4 regions of the Roseomonas gilardii genome follow, and region 2 is predicted to be linked to each of the others. Evidence: predicted binding sites of a transcription regulator. Region 2 holds the regulator's gene; each other region holds the start of a gene.
The links. Region 2 encodes LexA, which represses DNA repair genes until DNA is damaged. Its sites were predicted from a motif close to TGTTCTANNTANGTTC; they were not measured.
Positions count from the first base shown of each region.

Region 1: the regulator LexA is predicted to act here: its motif matches at 2,439-2,454, upstream of RGI145_RS14470 (PA0069 family radical SAM protein).
Region 3: the regulator LexA is predicted to act here: its motif matches at 5,781-5,796, upstream of RGI145_RS11495 (S24 family peptidase).
Region 4: the regulator LexA is predicted to act here: its motif matches at 4,401-4,416, upstream of radA (DNA repair protein RadA).

Region 1 is NZ_CP015583.1:3,137,339-3,144,697, reverse strand. Features, by position in the region: gene RGI145_RS14480 (F0F1 ATP synthase subunit B family protein) at 1-582, shown strand, start outside; gene RGI145_RS14475 (F0F1 ATP synthase subunit B family protein) at 582-1,091, shown strand; gene RGI145_RS14470 (PA0069 family radical SAM protein) at 1,169-2,320, opposite strand; gene RGI145_RS14465 (glycosyltransferase family protein) at 2,644-3,369, shown strand; gene RGI145_RS14460 (DedA family protein) at 3,434-4,069, opposite strand; gene RGI145_RS14455 (sensor histidine kinase) at 4,128-5,111, opposite strand; gene RGI145_RS14450 (RluA family pseudouridine synthase) at 5,350-6,249, opposite strand; gene RGI145_RS14445 (branched-chain amino acid aminotransferase) at 6,338-7,204, opposite strand.
Region 2 is NZ_CP015583.1:2,008,165-2,015,523, forward strand. Features, by position in the region: gene RGI145_RS09125 (peptidylprolyl isomerase) at 1-688, shown strand, start outside; gene trpD (anthranilate phosphoribosyltransferase) at 812-1,828, shown strand; gene trpC (indole-3-glycerol phosphate synthase TrpC) at 1,934-2,785, shown strand; gene moaC (cyclic pyranopterin monophosphate synthase MoaC) at 2,863-3,294, shown strand; gene RGI145_RS09145 (molybdopterin molybdotransferase MoeA) at 3,311-4,516, shown strand; gene lexA (transcriptional repressor LexA) at 4,655-5,383, shown strand; gene RGI145_RS09155 (ComEC/Rec2 family competence protein) at 5,377-7,359, opposite strand, start outside.
Region 3 is NZ_CP015583.1:2,506,548-2,513,906, forward strand. Features, by position in the region: gene RGI145_RS11475 (winged helix-turn-helix transcriptional regulator) at 37-378, opposite strand; gene RGI145_RS11480 (NAD(P)-dependent oxidoreductase) at 546-1,157, shown strand; gene RGI145_RS11485 (lysine--tRNA ligase) at 1,360-3,012, shown strand; gene RGI145_RS11490 (lysylphosphatidylglycerol synthase domain-containing protein) at 3,009-4,964, shown strand; gene RGI145_RS11495 (S24 family peptidase) at 5,049-5,696, opposite strand; gene RGI145_RS11500 (hypothetical protein) at 5,822-6,262, shown strand; gene RGI145_RS11505 (hypothetical protein) at 6,361-6,822, shown strand; gene RGI145_RS11510 (hypothetical protein) at 6,954-7,193, shown strand; gene RGI145_RS11515 (portal protein) at 7,198-7,359, shown strand, end outside.
Region 4 is NZ_CP015583.1:2,834,968-2,842,326, reverse strand. Features, by position in the region: gene RGI145_RS13040 (hypothetical protein) at 18-2,249, shown strand; gene speD (adenosylmethionine decarboxylase) at 2,413-2,871, shown strand; gene speE (polyamine aminopropyltransferase) at 2,970-3,842, shown strand; gene radA (DNA repair protein RadA) at 4,444-5,859, shown strand; gene RGI145_RS13020 (acetamidase/formamidase family protein) at 5,943-6,911, shown strand; gene RGI145_RS13015 (GcrA family cell cycle regulator) at 7,042-7,359, shown strand, end outside.

The DNA.
Region 1 (7,359 bases), 1.1 Mb from region 2:
GACCGCGCGCACGCCATCGGCTCCGCCCAGGACCGCGCCGACTACCACGACGCCCAGGCCCAGGCGGAAGGCAAGGGCGGCATGCCGCAGCTCGACTTCGGCAATCCGCTGACCACGGCCCAGGTCGTCTGGCTTTTCGTCATCTTCGGTCTCTTCGTGCTGGTCTGCTACCAGTGGCTGCTGCCGCCGGTGGGCGAGGTCCTGGCCAACCGGCGCCAGCGCATCGGTGCCGACCTGGAGGCCGCGCGCGCGGCCAAGGCCGAGGCCGACGAGGCCAATGCCGCGCATCTGGCCGCGACGAAGCAGGCCCGCGCCCAGGCGCAGGACAGCATCAGCGCCGCCGTGGCCGCCGCCAATGCCGAGGCCGCCTCACGGTCCGAGGCGCTGAACGCCCGGCTGCAGGAGCAGATCGCCGCCGCCGAGGCGCGCATCAACCAGGCCCGCGACTCCGCCATGGGGGCGCTGCAGGAGGTCGCGACCGATGCCGCCACGGCGCTGGTCGAGACCCTTTCCGGCATCAAGGACCAGACGGCCGTGGCGCAGGCCGTTGACCGTCAGATCGCGGCGCGAGGACAGGCCTGATGGCACACCACTACGAGCACTTCTGGCTCGACCCGAAGTTCTGGGTCGGCGTCGCCTTCGTCCTCTTCGTCGTGCTGACCGGGCGGATGCTGTGGCAGCGCCTTGCCGGGATGCTCGACGCCCGTGCCAGGGCCGTGCGGGCCGAGCTGGATGAAGCCGGGCGCCTGCGTGCCGAGGCGGAGGCGCTGCGCCAGCAGGCCGAGGCCGAGCGTACCGCCGCCGCCGCCGAGGCCGAGCAGATGATCGCCCGCGCCAAGGCCGAGGCTGAGCGCCTCGCCAAGGCCGCCATGGCGGAGGCCGAGGCCAGCGCCAAGCGCAGCGAGCGCATGGCCCTGGACCGTATCGCCGCCGCCGAGGCAAGCGCCGTGGCGGAGGTGCGCCGCACCGCCGCCGAGGTCGCCACCCAGGCGGCGCGCGACGTCATCGCGGAGAAGTTCGACGCCCGGGCCGATGCCGCGCTGGTGGACCGCTCCGTGGCCGAACTGCCCAAGGCGCTGCGGGCTGCCTGAAAAGCCAGTTCCGGACAGCACATGAAAAGGGCCCGCCGGAGCGATCCGGCGGGCCCTTTCCGTTCAGGGGGAAGGGATCAGAACAGGCTGAGCTGCTGTGGCGCAGCCTCCGAGGGCGGTACGGCGAAGCGCGAGCAGTCCAGGGGATCGTCGCCCCGGCCTCCAGCGCCGCGAAAGGTCAGGCCATAGCCGAAGCGCTTCAGGGCCAGATGGAAGCGCTGGCGGAGCGTATCTGCGTAAGGCCCGGTGCCGACCTGACGGACGCCGAAGCGGGAATCGTAGCTCTGCCCGCCGCGCGTCTCGCGGATCAGCGCCAGGATGCGGCCGGCACGGTCCGGATAGTGGTCCCGCAGCCAGGTCTCGAACATTTCCGCGACCTCCAACGGCAGGCGGAGCAGCACATAGCCCGCCCGGCTCGCCCCGGCCTCGCGACAGGCGCCCAGGATGCGCTCCAGCTCGGCATCGTTCAGCCCGGGGATCATCGGCGCCGCCAGGACGGCGGTGGGGATCCCTGCCTCCGTCAGCGCGCGCAGCGCGGCGAGGCGCCGCACCGGGGCGGCGGCGCGGGGCTCCATCAGCCGCGCCAGCCTGTGGTCCAGCGTGGTGACGGACAGGCAGACATGGACGAGGTTGCGGGACGCCATCCGCTGCAGAATGTCGATGTCCCGCAGCACGCCGGCGGATTTCGTGACGATGGAGACCGGGTGGTTGAAGCGGTCCAGCACCTCCAGCACCGCCCTGGTCAGTTGCAGGCGTCGTTCCACGGGCTGGTAGGGATCGGTGTTGGAGCCGAGCGCGATGGGCTTCGGCACATAGCCGGGCCGGCGCAGCTCCTTCTCCAGCAGCGTGGCGATCTCCGGCTTGAAGACCAGCCGCGTCTCGAAATCCAGGCCGGGCGAGAGCCCCAGCCAGGCATGGGTCGGACGAGCATAGCAGTAGATGCAGCCATGCTCGCAGCCCCGGTAGGGGTTGATGCTGCGGTCGAAGCCCAGATCCGGACTGTCGTTCCAGGCCAGGGCCTTGCGCGTGGCATCCCGCGTCAGCGTGGTCGCGAGCGGCGGCAGTTCCGCCAGCGCTTCGGGCAACGTGTTCCAGCCGTCGTCGAAGGGGTCCCGGACGGAGCTTTCGTAGCGGATGGCAGGGTTCGTGGAGGCACCACGGCCTCTACGGACACCGGGAAGGGGGGACCCGGTCAGGGCAAGAGGGCGGCCCAGGCTGCCATCGGGCATGACACGAAGCTCCGTCCGGGGCGGCCATGCCGGGTCCCGTGGGGGATCACGGGGGAAACACGGCCGCGTTCTTTCTTCGTTCCTGCAGAATATGGGGTACGCGCGAGCTCTGGGTCAAGAACAATATGGGAACACTGAGCTGCCCATCATCCATTCGGGGTATTGACTTAAGGTTGATTGTTTTGGAAGTGATACACTTTAAAGGTGTATTAACCTCCCTCTAGTCCCAGCCTTGCCCGGAACCGGTCCCAGTCGATCATGATCCCCACACCCCTGCCTCTCGCCGCCTTTCCCCATCACTTCGCGGACCGGGGGCTGGCGGCATGATCGTGCTCCCCGCCTTCGGCCGTCCGGGACGGAACGAGGAGATTCCGCCCGAATGGATGCGCGGCGCGGAGGGTGGCCCGTCCCTGCTGGACCGCTTCCTCGCGGCTCTGCCGGACAGCGGCCATGCCGCCGGCCTGATGATCGTCCATCTCGACCGGCCGGGCGTGGCGGAGTTCCTGCGCGACAGGTTGGCGGCCTCCGGTATCGCCGCGGAACTCGTCGCCCTGTCGCGCCCGACGCGCGGGGAAGCGGAGACCGTGCGCCTCGGCCTGGGCGCTACCGGCGCCCCCGTCGAGGCACCGCTGACCGTCCTGGGTGCGGAGGCGCTGGCGGATCTGTGCCATCTGCCGCCGGACCCCCGGGCGGATGGCTGGCTGGAATGCGGCGAGGATGGCCGCCCCTTCCGCGGCTTCGTCCAGGGGGATGCGATGGGGCGGCTGGAAGGACTGTCCGAGCAGCGTGGCCTGTCCCGGCTCTGTGGCACCGGCCTGTACCGCCTGCGCTCCGTGGCCCTGTTCCGGCAGGCGCTGCACCGCCTGGAGCGGCGCGGCAGCCAGGACCTCTCGATGGCCGCCGTGTTCCGGCAGATGATCGCCGACGGCCACGACCTTCGCTACGCCATCGCCCCCGCCGGGCTATCCGCGGGCGGGGCGGTGCCATCCGTCATGCCGCCCCCGGCGCTTCCGCGCGGGCTGGGCTGGATGGCCGGACTGGTCGGATAGGCGGGGGAGCCGCCGGCGTGGTCGCGTAGCCGGCGCCTTTACCAGAGGCCGGACGGACGACGGCTCAGCGCCTTGCCTTCAGCGCGTCGCTCAGCACCGGCTTCAGGCGCAGGTAGCTCAGCCAGAGCAGCAGGGCGCCACCGGCGGTGGCGGCCAGCAGCAGCGGATCGGGCTCCTGTCCGAGTTCCCGTGCCAGCCAGCCGCCGATGGAGCCTGGCATCAGCACCAGCGGCGCCCAGAGGATGGCGGACAGGATGTTGGCGCTCTGGAAGGCACGGTTCCGCATTCCGGTCACGCCGGCCGCCAGTGGTGTCACCGCCCGCATGGGGCCGAGGAAGCGTCCGACAAAGACCGCCCACCAGCCCCAGCGCCGGAACACGGTGACCGACCAGGCATAGACCCGCCGGCAGGAGGCGGGCAGGCGCCGCCGGACCGCATAAGGGCCGATCGCCCGCGCCAGCCAGTACCCGGCGGCATCGCCCAGCACGCCGCCCAGGGCGCAGGCGGCCAGCACCGGCCAGGGGTCCACCATCCCGCCGCCGATCAGGGCGCCGAAGGCGAGGAGCAGCGCCGTGGAGGGCACCACGATGCTGACCACCGGAAAGGATTCCAGGAAGGCGACAAGAAAAGTGGCTGGGCCGACCCAGGCGGCGTTGGCACGCATCCAGCCCTCGAAAGCGGCGGTCCATTCTTCCATCATGAACGATTGTTAACATCGCTGGCCGATGCTGGCCAGCGATCATGAAGGGGCGGGTCCTTCAGGAAGCCGCGTCTCCCTTACGGCCCCTGGCCGCATCCCGCCGCGGCGACCACGCGACCTCCCAGCCGTTCTGCGGCGGTGGCAGGCGGCCGAGGCGCGCGCTCAGCGCCCGGGCGAGGCCCTCGGCAATGGTCATGCCGAGCCCCTTGGCACCCTCCGGCTGGCCCGGCCCCTCGTCGCTGACCAGGAGGACGAGGCCATCCCCCTCGGCACGCAGGACGATCCGCACCCGGCCCCCCGGCGGGCCGTGGCGCAGGGCGTGGGTGGCCAGCTCGTTCACCACCAGCCCGAGCTTGACCGCCACGTCGGCCGGCACGGAAACGGGCGCCAGATCGGTATCCATGGAGGCCGCCGAGCCCTCGCGCTCCGGCAGCGCCCGGGCGAGGCGTTCCAGCATGCCGTCCAGCGAGACCTCCGCCGCCCCGGCCTCGTGCATCAGGTCATAGGTGGCGGCGATGGCCATCATCCGCCCCTGGGCCGCGCGCAGCGCCGCCAGGGCGGCCGGGTCGTCGATCTGCCGTTCCTGCATCCGCAGAAAGGAACCGAGCAGGGTCAGGTGGTTTTTCAGCCGGTGATGCGATTCCCGCAGCAGCAGGTCGCGCAGCCGCACCGCTTCCTCCTGCGTCGCGCGGGCGGCGCCCAGGCGATGCACCAGCTCAGCGATCTCCGCCGGGGCCTGGGTTTCGTCATAGTCGCCGTGGGCAGGGCCGGGCGGGATGGGGCAGCCCTCCTCCAGCCGGCGCGCCACGGCAGCCACCGGCTGGACGACCAGCGTGCGGGAGGCCCAGGCCACCCCGCCCAGGCCCAGCAGCAACAGCAGGCCGGACAGCAGCACCGGCCGTGCATCCGCCGCCTCCATCCAGCGAAGCTGCGCCAGCACGACCAGCACGACCAGCAGCGCATAGCCGCCATAGAGCGCCGCGAGGCGCTGCCCGCTGGTCCAGCCATGGCCGAGCCGCTGCGATCTCGCCTGCCCGTCCAACCTCAGCTCTCCGTGCTCATGCGAGCATGGGATGACAGCGGCCCTGCATGCCGTCGAGGGCTTCGCGATCCGGCTGACCGCAAACCCTCGCGAGCAATGGACAGGGGCATCGGGCCGGAGGGAGGGCGCAGGCTCCGGAAAGCGGCTTCCCGGCATGGAGACGTATCGTGGGTTCGAATCCCACCCTGTCCGCAGCCCGTTTCGACCTTCTGAGTGGCAGGAGGCCCCGTTTCCCGCTTCAGCCCTCGTCCGGCATCCAGCCGCAGGCGGCGAAGCCAGCCCGCATGGCCTCGGGCAGCGGCGCCTCGGCCGCGCGCGGCGGTTCCAGCGGCAGGCCCAGGGCGCGAGCGAGCAGGTGCAGGCCACCGGGGGCCGCCTGGCCGTAGAGCGGGTCCCCCAGGATGGGGCCACAGATCATCCCGCAATGCAGGCGGAGCTGGTGCGTGCGGCCGGTGGCGGGGCGGAGTTCCAGCCAGGTCAGGCCGGGGCCACGCCCCAGCACGCGCCAGGCGGTGCGGGCGGGCTGGCCCTCCGGATGCGGTTCCATGCGCCAGCCGGTCCGGGCGGTGCTGACCTTGCGCAGCGGCGCATCCACCGTGCCGCTTTCGTCCGCGGGGCTGCCGAGTGCCACGGCCCAGTAGGTCTTCTCCGCCCGCCCGGCGGCGAAGAGCGCGCCGAGCGCCGCCAGGGCCGGCTTGGTGCGGCCCAGGGCAAGGCAGCCGGCGGTGTCGGCATCCAGCCGGTGGGCCGGCTGCGGCAGGTGGCGCTTGCCCTGTTGCAACAGCGGTAGCCAGTCCTCCAGGCTTGGCTTGCCGCGCGGCCCGGCATGGACCGGCAACCCGGCAGGTTTGTCGAGGATCAGGACCTCGGCATCCTGATGCAGGATGCGCTGCGCCAGCCAGGGTGGTGGCGCATCACCGGTGGGCCGGGGCCGCGCCGTGTCCCGGTCCTTGCCCGCACGGGCGCGGACATCCTGCCCCCCGGTCGGCCTCGTGCCGGCGCGTGGGCCTCCCCTTGCCGGGCCGGGGCGCGGATGGGTGACGCCACTGCCCTGCTGGCGGCGGCTCAGGACCCGATCCTCCCCTGGCCGAAGCGTGGCGCCCCGCCACCGGAGGCGCGGATGCCACGGTTCCGGCATCCGGATGCCAGTCGCAGGGGCGCCGGTCGCGGGGATACCCGCTCCGGAACCGGCGGCCCCATCTGGCCTCCGCTGGCGCGACTTTCCTTCAGGCGGCCTTCCTCGGCAGGATGCGCGAGCCCTCGGCCCAGTCGAAATACAGCTTGCGCGCCTGGGCGGCGACCGGGCCGGGCTGCATCTGGTTGTTCTCGAAGCGCGTGCAGGGCTGCACCTTGCCGAAATTGCCGGTGGCGAAGATCTCGTCCGCCTCGGCCAGCATCTGCGGCGTCACCGTGCATTCGCGCACCTCGCGCCCCGCCTCGCGCAGCAGGGAGATGATGCGGGAGCGGGTGATGCCGGCCAGGAAGGTGCCGTTGGCCGTGGGCGTCATCACCACCCCGTCCTTCACCATCATGATGTTGGAGGTGGCGAATTCCGCGACATTGCCGTCCGGGTCGCTCATCACCGCGTTCTCGAAGCCCTTCTCCTTGGCCCAGCGCACGGCGCGGGAGGAGTTGGGATAGAGGGCCGAGGCCTTGGCGTCGGTCGGCGCCATGTCGGCGGCGGGGCGGCGATAGGGCACCATGCAGGCGGAGAAGCCGTTCGGCGGCGGCATCGGCGCGTCGTAGATCGAGAGGATGAAGGTGGTGGAGGCCGGGTCCGGGAAGGCCGCGCCGATGCCGGTGCGGATGAAGAACATCGGGCGGATATAGAGCTCGGCATCCGGGCCCATGCGGCGCACGCCCTCGCGGCAGAGCTCCTCGATCTCCCCGGCGGCAATCTTTGGGTCCATGCCCATGTTGCGGGCGGAACGGATCACGCGCTGGCAGTGCAGGTCGAGGTCCGGCACCAGGCCGCGGATGGCGCGGGCGCCGTCGAAGACGATCGAGCCCAGCCAGAAGGCATGGTCCATCGGGCCGAGGACCTTCGGCTCCTCGGTGCTCCACTGCCCGTCGTACCAGAACACGCCCGCCATGCGCCGAACTCCCGCGTCATGTTGTGAGGATGGCATCGAGCCTGCCATGCCGGAGGCGAGGGGTGAAGGCCTGCCCGGCAGTTGCGGGAGAGCCATTCCCCAGACGAGGGGCTTTCGGGGGATGTTCTTTCTTTTCCGTGGGTTTTCGCGACAGG
Region 2 (7,359 bases):
GTTCGGCATGGAGGTCGGCACGGTGACGGTGGATGCCACCGGCCACGCCCCGGACGGACAGGCCGCCAGCCTCCCGGTGCCGGACTATGCCCGCGACGAGACCCTGGCCGCCATCTTCGCGGCGCAGCCCCGGCAGCCCGCGCGGATGGAGGAATCCAAGGCCGGGGCCGGCTTCGTGGGCGTCGAGCTGGATTCGGTTCAGCCCCCGGCCCCCCGGCCCTTCGAGCAGGTGGAGGACGCCGTCCGCGCCGCCTGGACCGAGGATGCCCGCGCCCATGCCCAGGAAGAGAAGGCGGCCGCCCTGCTCGCCGCGGTCAAGGACGGGCGCAGCCTGGAGGATGCGGCGAAGGAGGCCGGGGTGATCGCCCTGCGCAGCGATCCCTTCGGCCGCGACGGGCGCAACGAGGCCGGGCCCCGCGTGCCGCCGGAACTGCTGAACCAGATCTTCGGCACGAAGCCCAACGATGCCACCATGGTCCGCACGGCCCAGGGCTTCGCCGTGGCGCAGGTGCTGGAGGTCACGCCGGGCGACGTGGCCGATGCCTCCGCCCTGCGCGCCTTCCGCGGCCGGATCGAGAGCGGCATGGGCGACGAGCTGGAGATCCAGTACCTGAACGCCCTGCGCGACCGCACCCCGGTGCAGATCAACGAGGCGCTGCTGCCGCAGGTCGCCGGGGGGATGCCGTGATGCCGCGCGCCCCGCTTGATCACGGCGCCGGGAGGCGGAACACTGTCCGGCCATGATCCTGGCCATGATCCCCGACGCCGCCATCCCCCGCCCCCTGCCGGCCGGTCCGGGAAGGGGCCGGCCATGAGCGAGACCTCCCTCAAGCCGGTGCTGGCGCGCCTCGCCCAGGGCGAGACGCTGGACGAGGATGAGGCGGAGCGGGCCTTCGGCATCATCATGAACGGCGAGGCCACCCCGGCGCAGATCGCGGGGCTGGTGATGGCCATGCGGCTGCGGGGCGAGACGGTGGCCGAGATGGCCGGCGCCGTCCGCGCCATGCGCGCCCGCATGGTGCCCGCCGAGGTGCCGCCCGGCGCGGTGGACATCGTCGGCACGGGCGGCGACGGGGCGGGGACGCTGAACATCTCCACCGCCGCCGCCATGGTGGTCGCGGGCTGTGGCGTGCCGGTGGCCAAGCATGGCAACAAGGCCCAGTCCTCGCGCTCCGGCACGGCGGATGCCTTCTCGGCGCTGGGGGTCAATCTCGACATCCCCTTCGAGCGCATCCCGGCGGTGATCCGCGAGGCCGGGATGGTCTTCCTGATGGCGCAGCGCCATCACGCCGCCCTGCGCCACGCCGCCGGGCCGCGCGTGGAACTCGGCACCCGCACCATCTTCAACCTGCTGGGGCCGATGGCCAATCCGGGCGGCGTGACGCGCCAGATGACCGGCGCCTTCGCCCCGCAATGGCTGCGCCCGATGGCCGAGGCCCTGGGGCGCCTGGGCAGCGAGCATGCCTGGCTCGTGCACGGCCAGGGGCTGGACGAGCTGACCGTCAGCGGCCCCAGCCAGGTGGTGGAGCTGCGCGACGGGCACCTGCGGGAATTCACCGTCTCGCCGGGGGATGTGGGGCTGCCGGTCTCCCCCGTGGAGTCCCTGCGCGGCGGCGATCCGGAGCGCAACGCGGCGGCGCTGCTGGCGCTGCTGGACGGTGTCGCCAGCCCCTATCGCGACTGCGTGGTTCTGAACGCGGCCGCCGCCCTTGTGGTGGCGGGCCGGAGCGACGATCTGCGCGAGGCGGCCCGGATGGCCGCCGCATCCATCGACCAGGGCGCCGCGCGCGGCGTGCTGGAGCGCCTCCGCACCGCCACCGCACCCTGACCACCCCCGCCCCCGCGCGCCCCGGTTCGTGCAGACCCTTCCATGCAACCCGGGCGGCGGCCGGAACTTGACGAGGCGGCGTCATACGCCGCAGGAAACCGTTCCATGGACCAAGCCTCAACGCTCGCGGCCCCCGAGACCCGCAGTGCCGCCAACCGCGACATGCCCGACATCCTCGCCCGGATCATGGCCGAGAAGGCCGTGGAGGTGCAGGCGCGGATGCACGAGATCTCCCGGTCCGAGATGGAACGGCGCGCCACCGCCGCCCCGGCACCGCGCTCCTTCACCGGGGCGCTGTGCAAGTTCCTGGGCGAGGGCCGCACCGGCCTGATCGCCGAGATCAAGCGCTCCTCCCCCTCCGGTGGGCTGATCCGCCAGGATTTCTCCCCCGCGAAGCTGGCCCGGGCCTATTGCGATGCCGGCGCCGCCTGCCTGTCCGTTCTCACCGATGCGCCGCATTTCGGCGGCTCCCTCGAATACCTCGCCGAAGCGCGGGCCGCCTGCGAGCTGCCGGTGCTGCGCAAGGACTTCATGCTCGACCCCTATCAGGTCCTTGAGGCGCGGGCTGCCGGGGCCGACTGCATCCTGCTGATCATGGCCGCCATCACCGACGAGCAGGCTCATGCGCTGGAGGACACGGCGCGCAGCCTGGACATGTCCGTGCTGGCCGAGGTCCATGACGAGCGCGAGCTGGACCGGGCCCTGGGGCTGGAGACACGGCTGATCGGGGTGAACAACCGCGACCTGCGCACGCTGCGGACGGATATCGCGGTGACGGAGCGCCTCGCCCCGCTGATCCCCGCCGACCGCATCCCGGTCGGCGAGAGCGGCATCCGCACGCCCGACGACGTGCGCCGCATGGCCGCCGCCGGGGCGCGCTGCCTGCTGGTCGGGGAACACCTGCTGCGCCAGCCGGATGTGGGAGCGGCGGCCCGGGCGCTGATCGAGGCCGGTTGAGCGGCGACGAGCCGGAAGGCCCCGCAAGGGATAGCCAGGGGCCCCTCACCCATTTCGACGCGGCCGGAAAGGCCGCGATGGTCGATATCTCGGCCAAGGCGGTCACCGAGCGTCGCGCCACCGCGCGTGGCCGCGTGGTGATGCGGCCGGAAACCCTGGTGCTGATCCGCGAGGGCCGTGCCGGCAAGGGCGACGTGCTGGGCGTGGCGCGGCTCGCCGGCATCATGGCCGCCAAGCGCACCGCCGACCTGATTCCGCTCTGCCACCCCCTGCCCCTCACCTCCGTGAAGCTCGACCTGGAACCGGTGGAGCCCGATACGGTGGAGATCGCCGCCACCGTCTCCACCGCCGGGCGCACCGGGGTGGAGATGGAGGCGCTGACCGCCGCCACCGTGGCGGCCCTGACCGTCTATGACATGTGCAAGGCGGTGGACCGGGGGATGCGGATCGAGGCGGTGCGCGTGGTGCACAAGTCGGGCGGCAAGTCCGGCACTTTCGAGGCCGACTGAAAGGGTTCCAGCGAGGATGATCCCGGTTTCCGAGGCGCTGCGGCGAATCCTGGATGCGTTGTCCCCCGTCCCGGCGGAGACGGTCAGCCTGCCGGAAGCCTGGAACCGTGTCCTGGCCGCGCCCGTGGCGGCACGCCTGACCCAGCCGCCCGCTGACGTCTCGGCCATGGACGGCTATGCCGTGCGGGCCGCCGAGGCGGTGGAGGGTGCCACCCTGGCGGTAACCGGGGCCGCGCCGGCGGGCCATCCCTTCGCCGGCACGGTCGGGCCGGGCGAGACGGTCCGGATCTTCACCGGCGGCTTCGTGCCGGAAGGGGCGGACGGCATCCTGCTGCAGGAGGACGCCACCGCCGAGGGCGACCGCGTCACCGTGCGGGAAACCGTGCGCCCCGGGCGCTGGATCCGGCGGCGCGGGCTGGACTTCGCCGTTGGAGAGGAACTGCTTTCCCCCGGGCGGCAACTCACGGCGCGGGATATCGGCCTCGCCGCCGCCGCCAACCATGCCTGGCTGACCGTGCACCGCCGGCCCCGGATCGGCATCCTGGCCACGGGCGACGAGATCGCCCTGCCCGGCGACCCGCTGCCGCCGGGCGGCATCGTGTCCTCCAACGCCCATGCCCTGGCCGCCCTGGTGCGCGGCGCCGGGGGCGACCCCGTGATCCTGCCCATCGTCGGGGATGATTCCGCGGCCATCGCCATGGCGGCCGCGGCGGCGGAAGGCTGCGACCTGCTCGCCACCACAGGCGGTGCCAGCGTCGGGGAGCATGACCTCGTGCAGTCGGCACTGGGGCCGCAGGGCTTCGCGCTGGATTTCTGGCGGATCGCCATGCGTCCCGGCAAGCCGCTGATCTGGGGGCATCTGCGCGGCGTGCCGCTGCTCGGCCTGCCGGGCAACCCGGTCTCGGCGCTGGTCTGCGGCGTGCTGTTCCTGCGCCCGGCCATCGCGCGCCTCTCCGGCCTGCCCGCCGGCCCCGCGCCCACCCGGCTGGCCCGGATCGGACGCGACCTGCCGGAGAACGACCGGCGGGAGGACTATCTGCGCGCGAGCCTGGAGGCCACGGGCGCGGACCTGCCCGTCGCCACCCCCTTCGCCGCGCAGGACAGCTCGATGCTCAAGACCCTGGCCCGTGCCGATGCGCTGGTGCTGCGGGCGCCGCACGCCCCGGCCCTGGCGGCGGGCGGGACGGTGGAAATCATCGACCTCGCGGCGCTCGGGGTCTGAACCGGCCCCTCCCTGACCCTTCCGTGATGGCGGAACACCTGTGGAATCCGGGGATAAACTTGACGACAAGCCAGGAACTTATCTAGAACAAGCAGATAACGTTTCCTCTTTGTTCGCCGCCCGGTTGGGAGATGCGCCATGCTAACGCGGAAGCAGCACGAGCTTCTCGTCTTCATCGACCGGCACCTGCGCCAGACCGGCTTCTCGCCCTCTTTCGAGGAGATGAAGGAGGCCCTCAACCTGCGCTCGAAGTCCGGCATCCACCGCCTGATCACGGCGCTGGAAGAACGCGGCTTCCTCAAGCGCCGCGCGCACCGGGCCCGGGCGCTGGAGGTGGTGCGGCTGCCCGACAGCCTCGCCCCCGGCAAGACGCCGTCCCGCGCGGCAGCGGCGGGCCCCGCCGGATCGTCCGGTGGCGCCTCCAACGTCATCCGTGGCAACTTCGCGCCGAACCTGGCGGGGGTGCCCTCCCCGGCCGAGCACAGCGTCGTGCAGCTCCCGCTCTATGGCCGCATCGCCGCCGGCCAGCCGATCGAGGCGCTGCGCGACACCGGCGGCAGCGTGGAGGTCCCGGCCTCGCTGCTCACGGGCGGCGAGCACTATGCGCTGGAGGTCTCCGGGGATTCGATGGTCGAGGCCGGAATCCTCGACAGTGACACGGTGATCATCCGCCGGGGCGATACGGCCGAGAACGGCACCATCGTCGTGGCACTGGTGGACGATGCGGAGGTCACGCTGAAGCGCCTCCGCCGCAAGGGCAATTCCATCGCCCTGGAGCCCGCCAATGCCAGCTACGAGACGCGGATCTTCGGCCCCGACCGGGTGAAGGTCCAGGGCACGCTGGTCGGGCTGCTGCGCCGCTACTGATCCTCGCCGGGGAGTTCTTCCGGCGGCTCCGCGGGTTCGGCGGCCATGTCCGGCCCGCCTTCATCCTCCCTGGCCGGGGCCTCGCGCGGCCTCGGCTTCGGGACAGGCGGCACCCAGGGGCGCTCGCCCCGCAGCATCCGGTCCGAAACCACCCTTGCCCCGTCGGGGGCCAGGAACACGGCCTGGGCGCCGTCGCGCCAGACGCTGAAACGGTCCACCACCAGCGGCGAGGTCCGGCCGGCACGGCAGCGGCCCCGGATCGGCTCGGCCGAGACCAGCGCCGCGACGCTGTCGCACCAGGGCTCCATCCGGATCGGCGGCGGCGCCACGCCCCGGCGCGTCTTCACCTTGCGCAACAGGGCGATCGCCGGCCCCCCCGGATGGGGCCGCAGTAGGCAGTGGCCGGCGGCGCAGCTCAGCCCGGCCGCCACGTTCTCCCCTTCCTCCGGCAGCGGCGCGAAGCCCGCCTCCCCCCAGTCGCGCAACCAGCTGTCACGGGTGAAGCCGTTGCTGCCCGAGCCACGCGCCAGGAAGACGCCTTCGGGGCTGCGATAGGCGATCAGCCGCGCATCGGCCGAGACCAGCAGGTCGGGCCGCGGCACCAGCGGGGCGGAGAACAGGCCGAACAGGATCAGCGGCACCCCCGCCCAGCGCCAGCGCGTGCGCCAGAGGCAGAGCCAGATCATCCCGAAGCTCGCCAGCAGCAGGCCCCAGGCGGGAATCGGCGGCGCGATGGCGGTGGCGCCGGGCCAGGACGCGACGCGGCGGGCCGTGGCCAGCACGAGGTCGGTGCCCCAGCCCATCGGCACCAGCGCCAGCCATTCCAGGCGGAAGGGCATCAGCAGCACCGCCAGCATCCCCGCCGGCATCACCAGCAGCGACGTCACCGGCACCGCCACCGCATTCGCCACCACGCCATAGAGCTGGAGCCGGCCGAAATGGTGCAGGCCATAGGGCGTGGTGGCCAGCCCGGCGAGCAGCGAGGTGAGGGTCAGGCCGAGCACCGCCACCAGCCCCCGCCGCCAGGCCTCGCCCTGCCCCCGCAGGCGGTCCAGCGGCCCGCGCATCGCCTCCCACCCCGCGATCAGCGCCAGCACGGCGGCGAAGCTCATCTGGAAGGAGGGGCCGAGCAGCGCCGCCGGCTGCCAGGCCAGCACCAGCGCGGCGGCCAGGGCCAAGGCGCGCAGCGACACCACCCGCCGCCCCAGCAGCACCGCCACCGTGGCCAGGGCGGCCATGGCCAGGGAACGCAGCATCGGCACCTGCGATCCGGTGAGCACCGTATAGGCCGTGCCGAGCAGCAGCCCCGCCGCGGCCGCCACGGACTTGCTGTCCGCCCGCAGGGCCAGGGGCGGCACCAGCGCCACCAGCAGCCGCACCACGCTCATCCCCAGGCCGATCACGATGGCCACGTGCAGGCCGGACACGGAGAGCAGATGGGCGAGGCCGCTGTCGCGCATCGCCGCCACGGCCTCGTCCGGGATGGGCGTCTGGCTGCCGGTGAGCATGGCGCTGGACACGGTGCTCGTCGCACCGCTGCCAAGCACGGCGAGGACGCGCTGTTCCAGCAGGCTCCGCAGCCCGGAGAAGCCGCTCCCGCCCGGTGAGGACGGCGCCGCCTCCAGCCGCTCCACGGGCGCCAGGGCCGAGGCGCTGCCGGCACTGCCGTCGAAGAAGGCGGATCGCTGGTAGTCCCAGGCACCGGGGGCCGAGGGCGGCGGCGGCGGCCGCAACAGGGCGCGCACCCGCAGCCGGTCGCCCGGCGAGATCGGCGTCTCGTCGCCCTTCTTCAGCCGGAGGCGCAGGCTGCGCTCCAGCGCCGGCTGTCCCTCGCCGGGGGTCGCCCCGGTCAGCAGGACGCGTCTTCCGCCCGGCAGGCGTTCGACCGAATCCACGCTCCCCACCAGGATCACCGCCCGGCGCGGCAGGTCCGGCACGGGCGGCAGGCTGACCCGGGCCCAGAGGGCGATGGAGAA
Region 3 (7,359 bases), 500 kb from region 2:
GCGGCGTCTCGTGCGGGGCGATGGGGGCGGCTCCGCTCAGGCCGCCTGCGCCGCCTCCCCTTCCTGGCGGCGGTCATAGTCACGCTGGGCCTCGACCACCGCGCTGATATGGGTCTCGGCCCAGATCCGCAGGGCGTCCACCGTTTCCGCCAGGGTCCGGCCCAGCGGGGTGATGGCGTATTCGACCGTGACCGGGACAGTGGCGAAGGCCCGGCGGGAAACGAGGCCGTCGCGCTCCAGGCTCCGCAGGGTCTGGGCCAGCATCTTCTGGGAGATCCCTTCGATCCCACGCCGGAGCTGGTTGAAGCGCCGGGGCTCGGTCTGCAACAGGATGAGGATCAGCACCGCCCATTTGTCGCCGATGCGGTCCAGCACCATGCGCGTCGGGCAGGTCGGGCTGAAGCTGTTGCCCCGGATGGGAGGGGAGCGGTCCGTCAGGGTGGTTTCTCCGGAGTGATCAGCATCCCTGAAAGTGCCTTCTTTGCAGGCGGTTTCCAATGGTTATCTGGTACCCGGAGAATATCACCGAACATGGGAGTTCGCGCATGAAGATCGCTTTGATCGGGGCCACCGGGCAGGCGGGATCGGAAATCCTGGCCGAGTTGTCGCGGCGCGGGCATGAGGTGACGGCGATCGTGCGGCACCCGGAGAAGATCCCTTCGCTGCCAGGCGTGACCGCGGCGAAGGGGGATGTCTTCGACCGGGCGGGGCTGACGGCGCTGCTGCGCGGGCATGATGCGGTGGTGAGCTCGGTGCATTTCACCCAGAGCGACCCGGAGATCCTGATCGCGGCGGTGAAGGAGGCCGGGGTCGGGCGCTACCTCGTGGTGGGCGGGGCCGGCAGCCTGGAGGTGGCGCCGGGCGTGGCTTTGATCACGACTCCGGAATTCCCCGAAGCCTATCGCGCCGAGGCACAGGCCGGGGCGGATTTCCTTGCCCGGCTGCGGCGGGAGGAGGGGCTGGACTGGACCTTCCTGTCCCCTTCCGCCCTCTTCTTCGGGGGGCCGCGGACCGGAACCTTCCGGCTGGGCCAGGACCGGCTGCTGGTGGACCAGGACGGAAAGAGCCGCATCTCCTTCGCCGACTTCGCCATCGCCATGGCGGACGAGATCGAGACGCCGAAGCATTCCCGGAGCCGCTTCACGGCCGGCTACTGAGATCACGGGGCGAGGAGAGGGAAGGAAAAGTCCCTCCCCTCCCCTTGGCCCTGTCCCTGTGCCGATGCAGCCCCCGCGATCCCGGCCTAGGCGGGACGGGTCGCGGCGCCTAAACCGGTCACGCCCTACGGAAGCACCGCGGGCTGGATCCTCCTTTGGGGGCTTCCTTTGACCGTTCCTTCGCCGGTATCAGCGTCCCGCCATGTCACACAGCTCCGATCCCCATCTCCGCGGCACCCGCGCCTGGCCCTTCGAGGAGGCGGCGAAGGTCGCCGACCGCGTGGCGGCCTCCGGCAAAGGCGCCGCGCTGTTCGAGACGGGCTATGGCCCCTCCGGCCTGCCGCATATCGGAACCTTCGGCGAGGTGGCGCGCACCACCTGGGTGCGGCGTGCCTTCGAAGCGATGACCGGCCTGCCCTCCCGCCTGCTGGCCTTCAGCGACGACATGGACGGGCTGCGCAAGGTGCCGGACAACGTGCCGAACGGGGAGATGCTGCGGCGGTATCTCGGCCAGCCGCTGACACGGATTCCCGACCCTTTCGGCACGCATGACAGTTTCGGGGCGCACAACAACGCCCGCTTGCGCGCCTTCCTCGACAGCTTCGGCTTCGAATACGAGTTCGCCTCCTCCACCGACTATTACAGTTCCGGTCGATTCGATGCCGCGCTGATCCGGATGGCCGAGGAGCACGAGGCAGTGCTCAAGGTCATCCTGCCGACGCTAGGGCCGGACCGGCGGGCGACCTATTCGCCCTTCCTGCCGATCCACCCGAAGACCGGCGTGGTGATGCAGGTGCCGATGGAGGAGGTGCGCCCCGCCGACCGCACCCTGGTCTGGCGGGACCCGGAGACGGGGGAGCGGTTCGAGACGCTGCTCACGGGAGGCCACTGCAAGGCGCAGTGGAAGGCCGACTGGGCGCTGCGCTGGTACGCGCTGGGCGTGGACTACGAGATGTCGGGCAAGGACCTGATCGACAGCGTGAAGCTGTCCTCGCAGATCTGCCGCGTCCTGGGGGCCGAGCCGCCGGTGGGCTTCACCTATGAGCTGTTCCTCGATGCCGGGGGGCAGAAGATCAGCAAGTCCAAGGGCAACGGGTTGACCATCGAGGAATGGCTGGAATACGGGCCGCCGGAATCCCTGTCGCTCTTCATGTACAACTCGCCGAAGAGCGCCAAGCGGCTGCATTTCGACGTGATCCCGCGCGCCACGGACGACTACCTGGCGCATCTGGACAAGCTCCGCGCGAACGCGGATGCGGCGAACCCCGCCTGGCACATCCAGGGGGGCAAGGCGCCGAACATGGGGGCGAGCCCGATCCCCTTCTCGATGCTGCTGAACCTCGCCGTGGTGGCGAATGCCGAGACGCCGGAGATGCTCTGGGGCTTCGTCCGCCGCTACCAGCCCGAGGCGACGCCGGAGAGCGAGCCGATGCTGGCGCGGCTGATGGAGCACGCGCTGGCCTATTACCGGGATTTCGTGAAGCCGACCAAGCGCTACCGCGCGGCGACGCCGGGCGAGCGGGCGGCGCTGGAGGTGCTGGCGCAACTGCTGCGCGAGAACCGGGAGCGGCTGGAGGCCATCCCGGCCGCCGAGCGCGGCGCGGCGATCCAGGATCTCGTCTATGATGCCGGACGGCGCGAGCCCTTCCTGCAGACGGGCAAGGACGGGCGTCCGGGCGTGTCGATCGCCTGGTTCGAGGCGCTGTACCAGGTGCTGCTGGGGCAGCAGAAGGGGCCGCGCTTCGGCGGCTTCGTGGCGCTCTACGGCATTCCGGAAACGATCGCGCTGATCGAGGAGGCGCTGGCACGGCCCGCGCCGGAAACCGCAACCGAAGGGGAGCAGGCAGGGGCGTGAAGATCCCGGCGGTCGTCAGGAAGCACGGGGCGACGGCGTTCGGCCTCATCCTGCTCATCGTGGCGGTCTATGTCGTGCAGCGGGAGTTTCGGGACCTGAAGGTCTCGGATGTCTATACCGCCCTGCAGGCGACCTCGGGCCACAAGCTGTGGCTGGCGCTGGGTTGGACTCTGCTCGCCTTCGCGGTGCTCACGGTCTACGACCGGCTGGGCAGCGTCTATGCGGGCAAGCCGATCTCCTACAGCCGGACAGCGCTGGCGGCCTTCTGCGCCTATACGCTGGCGCATAATATCGGCTTCGCCGCAGTGTCGGGGGCGGCGGTGCGCTACCGCTTCTATGCCGCCTGGGGGCTGACCTCGGCAGAGATCGCGCGGGTGATCGCCTTCACCAGCCTGACCTTCGGGCTGGGCGGCTTCGCGCTTGGCGGCCTCGTGCTGATGACGCATCCCGAGGTGCTGCCCTGGGTGGGCGAAGGCGAGCTGATCCCGAGCTGGGCGGCGCAGTTCGTGGCGGTGCTGATGTGGCTGATCGTCGGCACCTATGTCGTGCTGGCGCGCTTCGTGCCGCATTTCCACCTCTTCGGGCACAAGGTGGACCTGCCGGGTCTGAAGCTGGCCGTGGCGCAGGTCCTGCTGGCCAGTGTCGATGTCGCGGTCACGGCGATGATCTTCTACGTGCTGCTGCCGGCGCCGATGCCGGGGGCGCCTCCCCTCACCTTCCTGATGTTCATGGGCATCTACGTCGCCGGCTACACCGCCGGGCTGGCGGCGAGCGTGCCGGGGGGGCTGGGCGTCTTCGACGGCTTCATGCTGCTGAGCCTGAGCCCCTGGATGCCGGCGCCGGAAGCGCTGAGCGCGCTGCTGCTGTTCCGGCTCTACTACTACATCGTGCCGCTTTTCGTGGCCGGGGTGCTGTTCCTGGGCTTCGAGCTGGCTCAGCGGCGCGCCAAGGGCCTGCCCCGCATCCAGGTGGAGGCGAGGATCGCCGACTCCCTGGAGGCGCCGGCGCTCGCCATGCTGACCGGGCTGTGCGGCCTGCTGCTGCTCTTCGTCGGCGCCCTGCCGGTGCATGCGGGCAACGAGGCGATCGCGCGCTGGCTGGGCGAATGGGTGGCGCTGGCCAACCAGTTTGCCGCCTCGGTGGTGGGGACACTGCTGATCGCGGTCTCCTGGGGACTGCTGCGGCGGCTGCGGCTGGCCTGCTATGCCGGGCTGTTCCTGCTGCTGAACGGCGCCGCGATCCTGTTCGTGCGCAACGATCCCTGGCCGGTGATCGGGGTGGTGCTGCTGGTCTTCGTGCTGCTCGCCTTCATGCAGAGGAGCTTCTACCGCGATGCGCGGCTGACCGGGGAGCCGCTCAAGGGAAGCCGCATCCTGTCGCTGGTCGCGGGCATCGTCTGCGGCCTGGCCCTGGCGACCGTGGCCTATCGGGAGCCGGTCGGCACCTCCTCCTGGTGGGAGGTGGTGCTCTCGGCCTCCATGCCTTCTCCGCTGCGCTTCGCCGTGGGCGTGTCCGCCGCGCTGATGCTCTATGCGGTGTTCCGGCTGCTGCGCCCGGCACGAGTGCGGCCCGCCGATTACGACATGGCAAGCCAGCAGAGGCTGCGTTCGCTCGGGGCGAGGCTGCCGCGCCAGGGAGCGCAGCAGGAGCTGGGCGCGATCTTCGCCGAGGGTGGCAAGGCGGGATTCGCCTTCCGCCGCTATCCCGATCTCTGGCTGGGGCTGGGCGACCCGCAGGGCGAGGAGAAGGCGCGGATCGCGGCGGTCTGGCGGTTCCGGGACCTTTGCGACGCGGCGGGCGTGGAGCCGGCCTTCGCCGATATCGGGGCCGGGATGAAGCGGACCTACGAGGATGCCGGGCTGACCATCGTTCCCCTGCCGGACGGGCGCAGCATCGCCTGCATCGCCGATCGCGATCCGGAGCGCGTCATCGCGCTGGCCGAGACCGTCTGATCCGGCACGGGCCGCCGCACCGCCGCATCCGGCGATGCGGGGCGGAGCGCGGGGGCCGGGCCGGACTTCCTACTGGCTGGCCCCCTACTGGCTGGCCCAGACGATGCGGTGCATCCAGGTGATCTCGGCCAGATCGAAGCTGTAGTTGGGGTGCGCCGGGTTCAGGCTGGCCAGCTCGACCTTCCGGGCCGATTGCCGCAGTAGTTCCTTGGCCATGACCTCCCCGCCTCGGGTGCGGACCACCACTCGGTCGCCGCGCCGGATCGGGGCGGCAGGCGAGACAATGATGGTGTCGCCGTCGCGGAACACAGGTTCCATGGAATCGCCCGAGATCTCCAGCGCATAGGCGTTTGGGTCGGGGATCTCCGGCACGCTGATCTCGTCCCATCCGGCGCCGGACGGGAAGCCGCCATCGTCGAAGTAGCCGGCGCTGCCGGCCTGGGCGAGGCCGATCAGCGGGATGCGCCGCACCGGCCGCACGGCGGCGGAGCGGAAGTTCATCGGCGTGCCGCTCACCAGGCTGGCGAAGGCATCCAGGCTGGTGGCGGTGGCCTCCAGCACCTTGGCGACGCTTTCCGTCGAGGGCCAGCGCGCACGGCCATCCGGCCCGGTGCGCTTGGACGGGTTGAAGGCGGTGGGGTCGAGCCCCGCCTTGCGCGCCAGACCCGAGGCCGACAGGCCGTTCTCGGCTGCCAGCGCATCGATGGCGCGCCAGATGTCGTAGTGCTGCATGAGGCAATTATCCTAGGCAGGAATTCTGCTGGCAATAGGAAATACATCTTAAGGAGGCGTTGACGATGCCCGTTTAGAGGGTGATATTCACATTTAGTTCAACCATAAGGCGAGGACAGCCCCCGATGACCACCGCCGCTTACAGAAATCGCATCCCGCACAAGCGTCTGGCGATCCCGAGGACCGAACCCTTCCGCCATGCCGAGGAGGCCTGGTTCTGGACCATGTCTGCCCTGATCGCCCGTCGCGACGGCGCGCGCATCGTCGCCGGGCGGGGACAGGTGCAGCGTCCTTGTGAGCCAGACGACGTGGTGAAGTGCCTGGACAGGCTCTATCGCCAGCGGCGCATCGACCTGACGCATGCGAGGATCCTCCGGATCTGGGGGGAGCGGGGGGAGGCGCCGGACCCGAGTTCCGTGCGCGAGAAGCACGACCATCGCCTGTGGCGGGAAGCGCTGGAGCGGCTGGAATGGCCGCTGCGGGTCAAGGGCATCGTGGCGGGTGAGGCAGGCGGGCCGGGAGGCGGTGCCGAGGTGGTGCAGTTGGACGGCCTTTCCCGGACCTGACGCGCATGCGGACCGAACCCTACGGAACAGGTCCGCGGCGACCTCCGGGGGAAAACCCCGGAGGGGACCAGGAAAGATCCCGGGGAGGATCGCCTGGGATGATCCTCGGGTCCGGGCCAGGGCGGCTCTCGCATCGCCGTGCCGGCGGAGAGCAGGAGCTCTGGCTGGGTTTCGGCGGCCGGGCGGACCAGGCCTGGCTGCGGCTGCTGCGGCCCGGCTTCCGGCATTGCTTCGCGGCGCTGCGCGACAGGAACGGGTGGACGGTGCTCGACCCACTCTCGGGCCGGCTGCTGGTGACACGGCTGGAGGTCGGCAGAGATTTCGACCTGCCGGGCTTCTGGCGGCGCGCGGGCTGCCACGTCCTGGGTCCCTTCTCGCCTGCCGATCCGGCTCCCGGTCTGCCATGGCTCTCGCCCCTTTCCTGCGTCTCGCTTTGCAGGGCCCTGCTGGGACCGCACGCGCCCTTCGCACTGACTCCTTATAGACTCTACCTTGGGTTGCAGAAAAATTTTCTTGTTGATGGGAAAATATTCTTGACTTCCGCCTCTGATCGCCTGTAAACAACACGTCATCAACGGGCGACTTGCGCCCAAAGGAATTTCTTCCCGAACCCAAGGCCCAAAGGCCCGCGCCGCAGCCCGGCGCGGGCCTTTTTTCGTCCTGGCGGGATCTTTCAGGAGAGCGCGAACGCATGGGTGGCCTCTTCAGCGTACCGAAGCCGGTGGTGGTCGCCACCCCTGCCCTTCCACAACAGGCCGCGGCCGATGCCTCGGCGGGCGCCGCCAATGCCGCCGCCGCCGATGCGCGGCAGGACGATGCCGCGCGGCGCCGGCGCGGACTGGCGGGCACCGTCGCCACCTCGGACCGGGGTGTGCTGTCCCCCCTGCCCGCGCTGCCGGCGGCGGCGCGCAAGACGCTGCTGGGGGAGTGAGGGGATGAAGCCCGAGGAGATCCTCCAGCGCCACGCCCGCGCCCTGGAAGCCCGCCGCCCCTGGGAAGGGGTCTGGCGCGAATGCTATGAGCATGTGCTGGCCACGGTGCCGGGCACAGGCGGCCCGGCGCTGTTCGACGGTACCGCGGCGGATGCGGTGGAGCAG
Region 4 (7,359 bases), 830 kb from region 2:
CGCCCGAAGGCCTGCCGGTGCGTGTCCTCGCATCCCCCGGGGGGGTACGGGTCCTCGCCCTGCCGCTCCCGGCGGAGGCGGGCCTGGCGGTGCTGCGCCGTGGCAACCTTCTGCTGGTGGTGTCGGATCTCGCCCGGCCGCTGGATCTGTCCGCCCTGCGCGACGATCCGGTCTTCGGCTCGGCCGATCTGCTGCCGCTGCCGGAGGCCACGGTGCTGCGCTTCCGCCTCGCCCCGCCCGCCACGCTGCGGGCCCGGCGGGAAGGTGACCGCTGGCTCCTGGAGCCCGTGTCCGCGCTGCCGCCGGCCCGCTCGATCCGCGCCGGGCAGGAGGACGGGATGCTGGTGCTGCGCGCCGCCGCGCCGGGCCGCGTGGTAGCCCTGCCGGACCCGGAAACGGGCCTGCCGCTGCTGGTGGGCACGGTGCGGGAGGCGGACCAGATGGTGCCGCAGGCGCGGCGGCTGCCGCAGGCCGAACTGCTGCCGACGACGCTGGGCGCGGCCCTGATCGCGCGCGGCGATGCGGTGGATTTCCGGGCGGGCGCCGGTCGTTTCCTGCTGTCAGGCGCCGGGGAAAGCGCGGCAGGGGCGGAGGCGCCCGTTGCCGATGCGCGCGGGATGACGCGCCTCTTCGACTTGCCGGCTCTGGAAGCGGCGGCGCTGTCCGAGCGCCTGCGGGCGCAGCAGGCCGGGATCGCCTCGGCCGCGCCGCTGCAGCGCGCGCCGCTGCGACGGGCGGCGGCGGAAACCCTGCTCTCCCTGGGGCAGGCGCAGGAGGCACAGGCCATGCTGCGCCTGGCCTTCCAGGAGGACCCGCAGGCGGGCCTCGATCCGGTGCTGCGAGCGCTTCAGGGCGCGGCGGCGCTGCTCGGCGGCCGCCTGGGGGAGGCCGGGGCGCTGGAGGACCCCGCTTTGCCCAGGACCGACGAGACGGCGCTCTGGCAGGGGCTGCTGCGCGGCGCGCGGGGGGAGGGGCGGGAAGCGGCTCCCGGCATCGCCGCCGTCGTGCCGGTGCTGCTGGCCTATCCGCCCTCGCTGCGGTCACGGCTGCTGGCTCCGGCGGTGGAGGCGCTGCTGGCGGGCGGCGAGCGGTCGGCGGCGCGGCAGTTGCTCGACGCGGGCGGTCCGGCGCCGGCCCTGGCGGAGTTGCGCGGGCGGCTGGCCGAGGCGGAAGGGCGGCGGGACGAGGCGCTGGCCGCCTATGAGGAGGCGATGCGCGGCCGCGACCGGCCGGCGCGCGCGCGGGCCATCCGCCATGCCGTGGAACTGCGCCTGGCGGGTGGGCAGATCGATGCCGCTGCCGCGGCGGATGCGCTGGAAGAAGCGCTCTACAGCTGGCGCGGCGAAAGCGAGGAACTGGCGGCGCGGCAACGGATCGCCGCCTTGCGGCAGCAGGCCGGGAACGGCCGTGCCGCGCTGGCCATGCTGCAGGAAACCGCGCGCCTTTTTCCCGACCAGGACGGCGCGCTGCGCCCGCTGATGCGGCAGGCGCTGGCCCTGGCGCTGGAGAAGGACGCGCCGGTGGCCGCCATCGCGCTGGCGGACGCCAATCCGGAACTGCTGGCCGCCGATCCGGATCAGGGCCGCCTGTTGCTCGGCCTCGCGGACCGCCTCGTGGCGCTCGACCTGCCGGCGCGCGCGGCGGCGCTTCTCGTGCGCGGCATGGACGGCGCTTCGGGCGAGGCGCGCGCGCGGCTTGGTCTGCGTCTCGCCAGTCTGCGCCTGGAAAGCGGCGATATCGCCGGCGCCGCGGCAGCGTTGCCGGATGGCGGCGTGCAGCCCTTGCCGCCGGATCTGGCGCGGGAGCGGACACTGCTGTCCGCGCGCCTGCTGGCACGGCAGGGCAAGGAGGATGACGCCGTCGCGTTGTTGCGTGGCCTAGGCAGCGATGGAGCGGAACCGCTCGCCGGGATTCTCGCCGCGCGCCACGACTGGGCGAATGCTTCCGATGCGCTGGCCGGATTGGCTGCGAAAGGCGAAGGGGAGATGGACGACGCGCGGCGCCGGCTGCTCCTGCGCGCCGCCGCCTATGCCGCGCTTTCGGGCGATGCCCAGCGCCTGGGCAGCCTGCGCTCGCGGTGGGCAGCACGGCTGGGAGATGGGGAATTATCCCAGGCTTTCAATGCCTTGACCCTCGATCCGGTGCACGGTCTGGCAGACCTGCCGAGGCTGCAGCGCGAACTGAACCTTTTCCGGGGATTTTCCGGTCGGCTGGATGAGTTGCGGGCCGATGCGGGGGCGGCGCGGTGAGCATCGTGCGCGGCGCGGGGGAGGGCCGCATTTTTTTCGGCCCGTGAAGTCCCGATTTCGCTTGCCCCCCGGACCCCCATGCCCCATATGCGCCCTCCGCAACAACTGACCTGATCGGCGCTGCCGGCTCACAGGTCGTCTTCTGGTGGAACAGGGGGCCGATATGGACGCTCTTACCGCTCCGCTGGGGATGGTCTCGGAATTTCCGAGCGACGCCCAGGGAAACTTCTCCTCCGGCGCCGATGAGGCAAAGGATTACTTCGTCGAGAAGGATGGGGTCCGCTTCGCGGGCACGCATCTGATCATCGACCTTTGGGGTGCGACGAATCTCGACGACCCCGCGCATATCGACGACGTGCTGCGCGAGGCCGCGATCGCCACGGGTGCCACGATCCTGCACGGGCACTTCCACCACTTCCAGCCCAACGGCGGCGTGTCCGGCGTGCTGGTCCTGGCGGAGAGCCATGTGTCGATCCACACCTGGCCGGAAAAGGCTTTCGGAGCGCTCGACATCTTCGTCTGCGGCGTCTGCGATCCCTACAAGGCGATCCCGGTGCTGAAGAAGGGCTTCCTGCCCGAGCGCGTGCAGCTCGGCGAGCATCGCCGCGGCATCTCCGTCTGACGCCAAAGCGTCACGTGCGATGACCGGGGGCGGGCCCTAGGGTCCGCCCTCTCTCTTTGCGGAAACCTTTCCGAAGCTGTTTGGGCGAGGGATTCGAGATGACCACCGATTCCTGGGTGAACGAGACGCTCTACCCCGACTGGGGCCAGCGCTTCCGCGTGAAGCGGGAACTGGCGCGCGTGCAGTCGGATTTCCAGGACATCATGATCTTCGAGTCCTACAGCCATGGCCGCGTCATGCTGCTCGACGGCGTGACGCAGATCACCGAGATGGACGAGTTCGTCTATCAGGAGATGCTGACCCATGTGCCGCTGCTGGCGCATGGTGATGCGCGGCGCGTGCTGATCATCGGCGCCGGTGACGGCGGCGTGCTCCGCCGCGTGCTGCAGCATCGCAATGTCGAGAAGGCCGTGATGGTCGAGATCGACGGCGAGGTGATCCGCCTGGTCAGGGAGTTCCTGCCGGAGATCGCCGGCGACGCCTGGAACGATCCGCGCGCCGAGGTGATCGTCGGCGACGGCATCGACTATGTGCGCAAGGCGGCGGCGGGTTCCTTCGATGTGGTGATCGTGGACAGCACCGACCCGGTCGGCGTGGGCGAGGTCCTCTTCACCGACGAGTTCTATGCCAATGTCGCGCGGCTGCTGTCGGATCGCGGGCTGGTGGTGAACCAGTGCGGCGTGCCGATCATGCAGGCCGACGAGCTGCGCGACACGAGCCTGCGCCGTGGCAAGGTCTTCGCCGATGTCTGGGCCTATGTGGCGGCGGTGCCAACCTATGTCGGTGGCTACATGACGCTCGGCTGGTCCGCCAAGGATCCGGCGACACGCCATGCGACGGTGGAGCAGATCCGCGCGCGCGCGGAGAAGGCCGGCATCCTCGGCCAGACCCGCTACTGGACGCCCGAGATCCAGGCCGCGGCCTTCCACCTGCCGCCCTATATCGCGGAGCATCTGCCCGCCCAGGGTTGAAGGCCCCGGGCTAAAGGCTCCGGCCGCCGCCTTCCACCGGTTCCGCCGTGGTGGCGCGCCCTTTGCGGGCTGCGCCGCCCTTTCGGGACGCGGGGAGGCGGCGGCCGCTTCCCATCCGGCCGTCACCGTTCCACCGGCCCCGCTGCGACCGCCCTCTCTCAGAGGCGTGTGGTCCTTTCGGGGCGCGGGGCGGTGACGGCCGCTTTCCTCCTCTCTCGCGGACGGCTCTCCGGCCGTCGCGCTCCACCGGTCCCGCCGTGGCCGCGCCCCCGTTCCCGGGGCTGCGCCGCCCTTTCGGGACGCGGCGACGCGACGGCCGGTTCTCCCTTCGGCCGCCGCCTGTCACCGGCTCCGCCGTGGCCGCCCTCCCTCCGAGGCGCGCGGCCCTTTCGGGGCACGGGACGGCGGCGGCCGCTTCCCCTTTCCACGCCTCTTGGAGCGAGCCGATCGCGGCCGCCTGGCTTCACCGGTTCCGCCGTGGCCCGCCTCGCGCGTGGCCCTTTCGGAACGCGGGTCGCCGGGCGGCCGCTCTCGTTTTCCGGGGGGTGAGGGGCTATATGTTCCCGAATAGTTCCTGTTTTCGGGATCGGAGTTCCCCGCCTTGGCCAAGCCCGTCACCCGCTATGTCTGCCAGTCCTGCGGCACGCCCCATCCGAAATGGCAGGGCAAGTGCGAGGGATGCGGCGAGTGGAACACGCTGGTCGAGGAAACCATCGAGACGCGTTCCCCCGGGCCGGCCGGGCGCACCGCGGGCGGGCGGCGGGTGGAGTTCGTCGGGCTGAAGGGCCGTTCCGCCCCGCCGGCACGGACGGCGGTGGGCATCGCGGAGCTGGACCGCGTGCTGGGCGGCGGCTTCGTTCCGGGCTCGGTGGTGCTGGTGGGCGGCGATCCGGGCATCGGCAAGTCCACGCTGCTGCTGCAGGCGGCGGCGCGCGTCGCGCGGGGCCGGCGCACCCTCTACATCTCGGGCGAGGAGGCGGTGGAGCAGGTGCGGCTGCGCGCGCTGCGCCTGGGCGTGGCGGAGGCGCCGATGGGCCTCGCCGCCGCCGGCAATCTCCGCGACATCGTGGCGAGCCTGGAGGATGAGCGCGACATCGGGCTGGTGGTGATCGATTCGATCCAGACCGTCTGGCTCGACAGCCTGGACAGCGCGCCCGGCACGGTCAGCCAGGTGCGCGCCTGCGCCGCCGAGCTCTCGCGCCTCGCCAAGTCGCGTGGCTTCGCGCTGGTGCTGGTCGGGCATGTGACCAAGGAGGGCACGCTGGCCGGGCCGCGCGTGCTGGAGCACATGGTCGATGCCACGCTCTATTTCGAGGGCGACCGTGGCCACCAGTTCCGCATTCTGCGCGCGGTGAAGAACCGCTTCGGCGCCACGGACGAGATCGGCGTCTTCGAGATGACCGAGGCCGGGCTGATGGAGGTGCCGAACCCCTCCGCGCTCTTCCTGGCGGAGCGTCGGGGCAACGTCTCCGGCTCCGCCGTCTTCGCCGGGCTGGAGGGCTCGCGGCCGGTGCTGGTGGAGGTGCAGGCACTGCTCTCGCCCTCCAATGGCGGCTCGCCGCGGCGGCAGGTGGTGGGCTGGGATTCCGGGCGCCTCTCCATGCTGCTGGCGGTGCTGGAAAGCCGTTGCGGCCTGAATGTCGGGCAGAACGACGTCTATCTGAACATCGCCGGGGGCCTGCGCATCACCGAGCCGGCGGCAGACCTCGCCGTGGCGGCGGCGCTGGCCTCGGCGGCGACGGACCAGCCTGCCAGCCCGGGCATGGTCTATTTCGGCGAGGTCGGCCTGTCCGGGGAGATCCGGCAGGTGGCGCAGATGGAGACGCGGCTGCGCGAGGCGCACAAGCTGGGCTTCGACGCCGCCACCCTGCCGCGCCGCGTGGCACGGGGCGGGCGGGCGCTCAGCGCGCCGGAAGGGCTGCGCCTGGTGGAGAACGGGCATCTGGTGGATCTGGTGGCCGAATTCGCGGCAGGCTCCCGCCCGCGCGCGAAAAAGGCCCCCGCCGCGACGGAGTGATCCCCTCGCCAAGCCCGGCACGATGCGGAACATTTCCGCCTGCGCCGGACTCGGCCGGCGCCCATCGCTCCGCAGGAGGCCCCATGCCCCAGACGTACCAGATCGCCGCGACACCCGAGACCGTGCGCTGGGGTGTCTTCGATCCGTCCTTCGCCCCGGTCGCCACGGTGGAATCGGGGGATCTCGTGGTGCTGCAATGCGTCTCCGGCGCGCCCGAGATCATGCCGCCGCCGGAAAGCGGCCTCGCCATCCCGCCCGCCCTGGCCGCGATCCATGCGGCGAAGGTGCCGCGCCTGGGGGCGGGCCATATCCTGACCGGCCCCGTGGCGGTGCGCGGCGCGGAGCCCGGCGACATGCTGCGCGTGGATATCGAGCGCATCGATCTCGGCGCCGACTGGGGCTTCTGCGGCTTCCGCCCGCTGATGGGCACGCTGCCGGAGGATTTCCCCTTCACGCGCATGCTGCACATCCCGGTGGACCGGGAGGCGATGACCTGCCGCCTGCCGATGGCGCGCGAGATCACCCTGCCGCTCGCGCCTTTCTTCGGCGTGATGGGCGTGGCGCCGCCGCGCGAATGGGGCCGCATCAACACCAAGGAGCCGCGTGCCCATGGCGGCAACCTCGACAACAAGGAGCTGGGCGCGGGGGCCACGCTCTACCTGCCGGTGCATGTGGAAGGCGCGCTCTTCTCCGCGGGCGACGGGCATGGCGTGCAGGGCGATGGCGAGGTCTGCATCAACGCGCTGGAAATCTGCCTCGACGGGCATTTCCGCCTGACGCTGGAGAAGGGCGGCGGCGCGAAGGACCCGCTGCTGCGCTTCCCGCGCGCGGAAACGGCAACGCATTTCATCACCATGGGGATGAACGAGGATCTCGACCTCGCCATGAAGCAGGCGCTGCGCGAGATGATCGGCTTCATCGCCTCGCGCACCAACCTCTCGCCCGCCGATGCCTATCAGTTCTGTTCCCTCGCAGTGGATTTCCGCGTGACGCAGACGGTGAACGGCGAGAAGGGCGTGCATGGGATGCTGCGCAAGGGACTGTTGTTCTGAAGCCGCTTCTCCCCGGTATCCACAATCCGTCCACAACTTTTGCGTGCCTGTGAACCGTCCTGCATCTTGTGGGAACGGTACGCATTCACCTACCGTATCTAGCGGTGCTGGATACGGAGGAGTCCCTATTATGGAGTGGACCGCCGAAGCGATCGAGACGCTGCAGGCTCTCTGGGCCGAAGGACATTCGACGGCCGAGATCGGCCGGCGCATGGGAATCTCGAAAAATGCAGTGGTGGGCAAGGCACATCGCCTGAACCTCTCCGCGCGTCCCAGCCCCATCCGGCGCGAGGAGGCGGGAGAGGTTCGCATGGCCGAGCCCGCCGCGCCGCGCGCCGTCGCGGAGGCCCCGCGTCCCGCCGCACCGCCGCCCGTACCGGCGCCGCCCGTGCCACGCCCGGCGTCTGCGGCGCCGGCCGTCATGGCGCCCGCGGTTCCCACGCCGGCT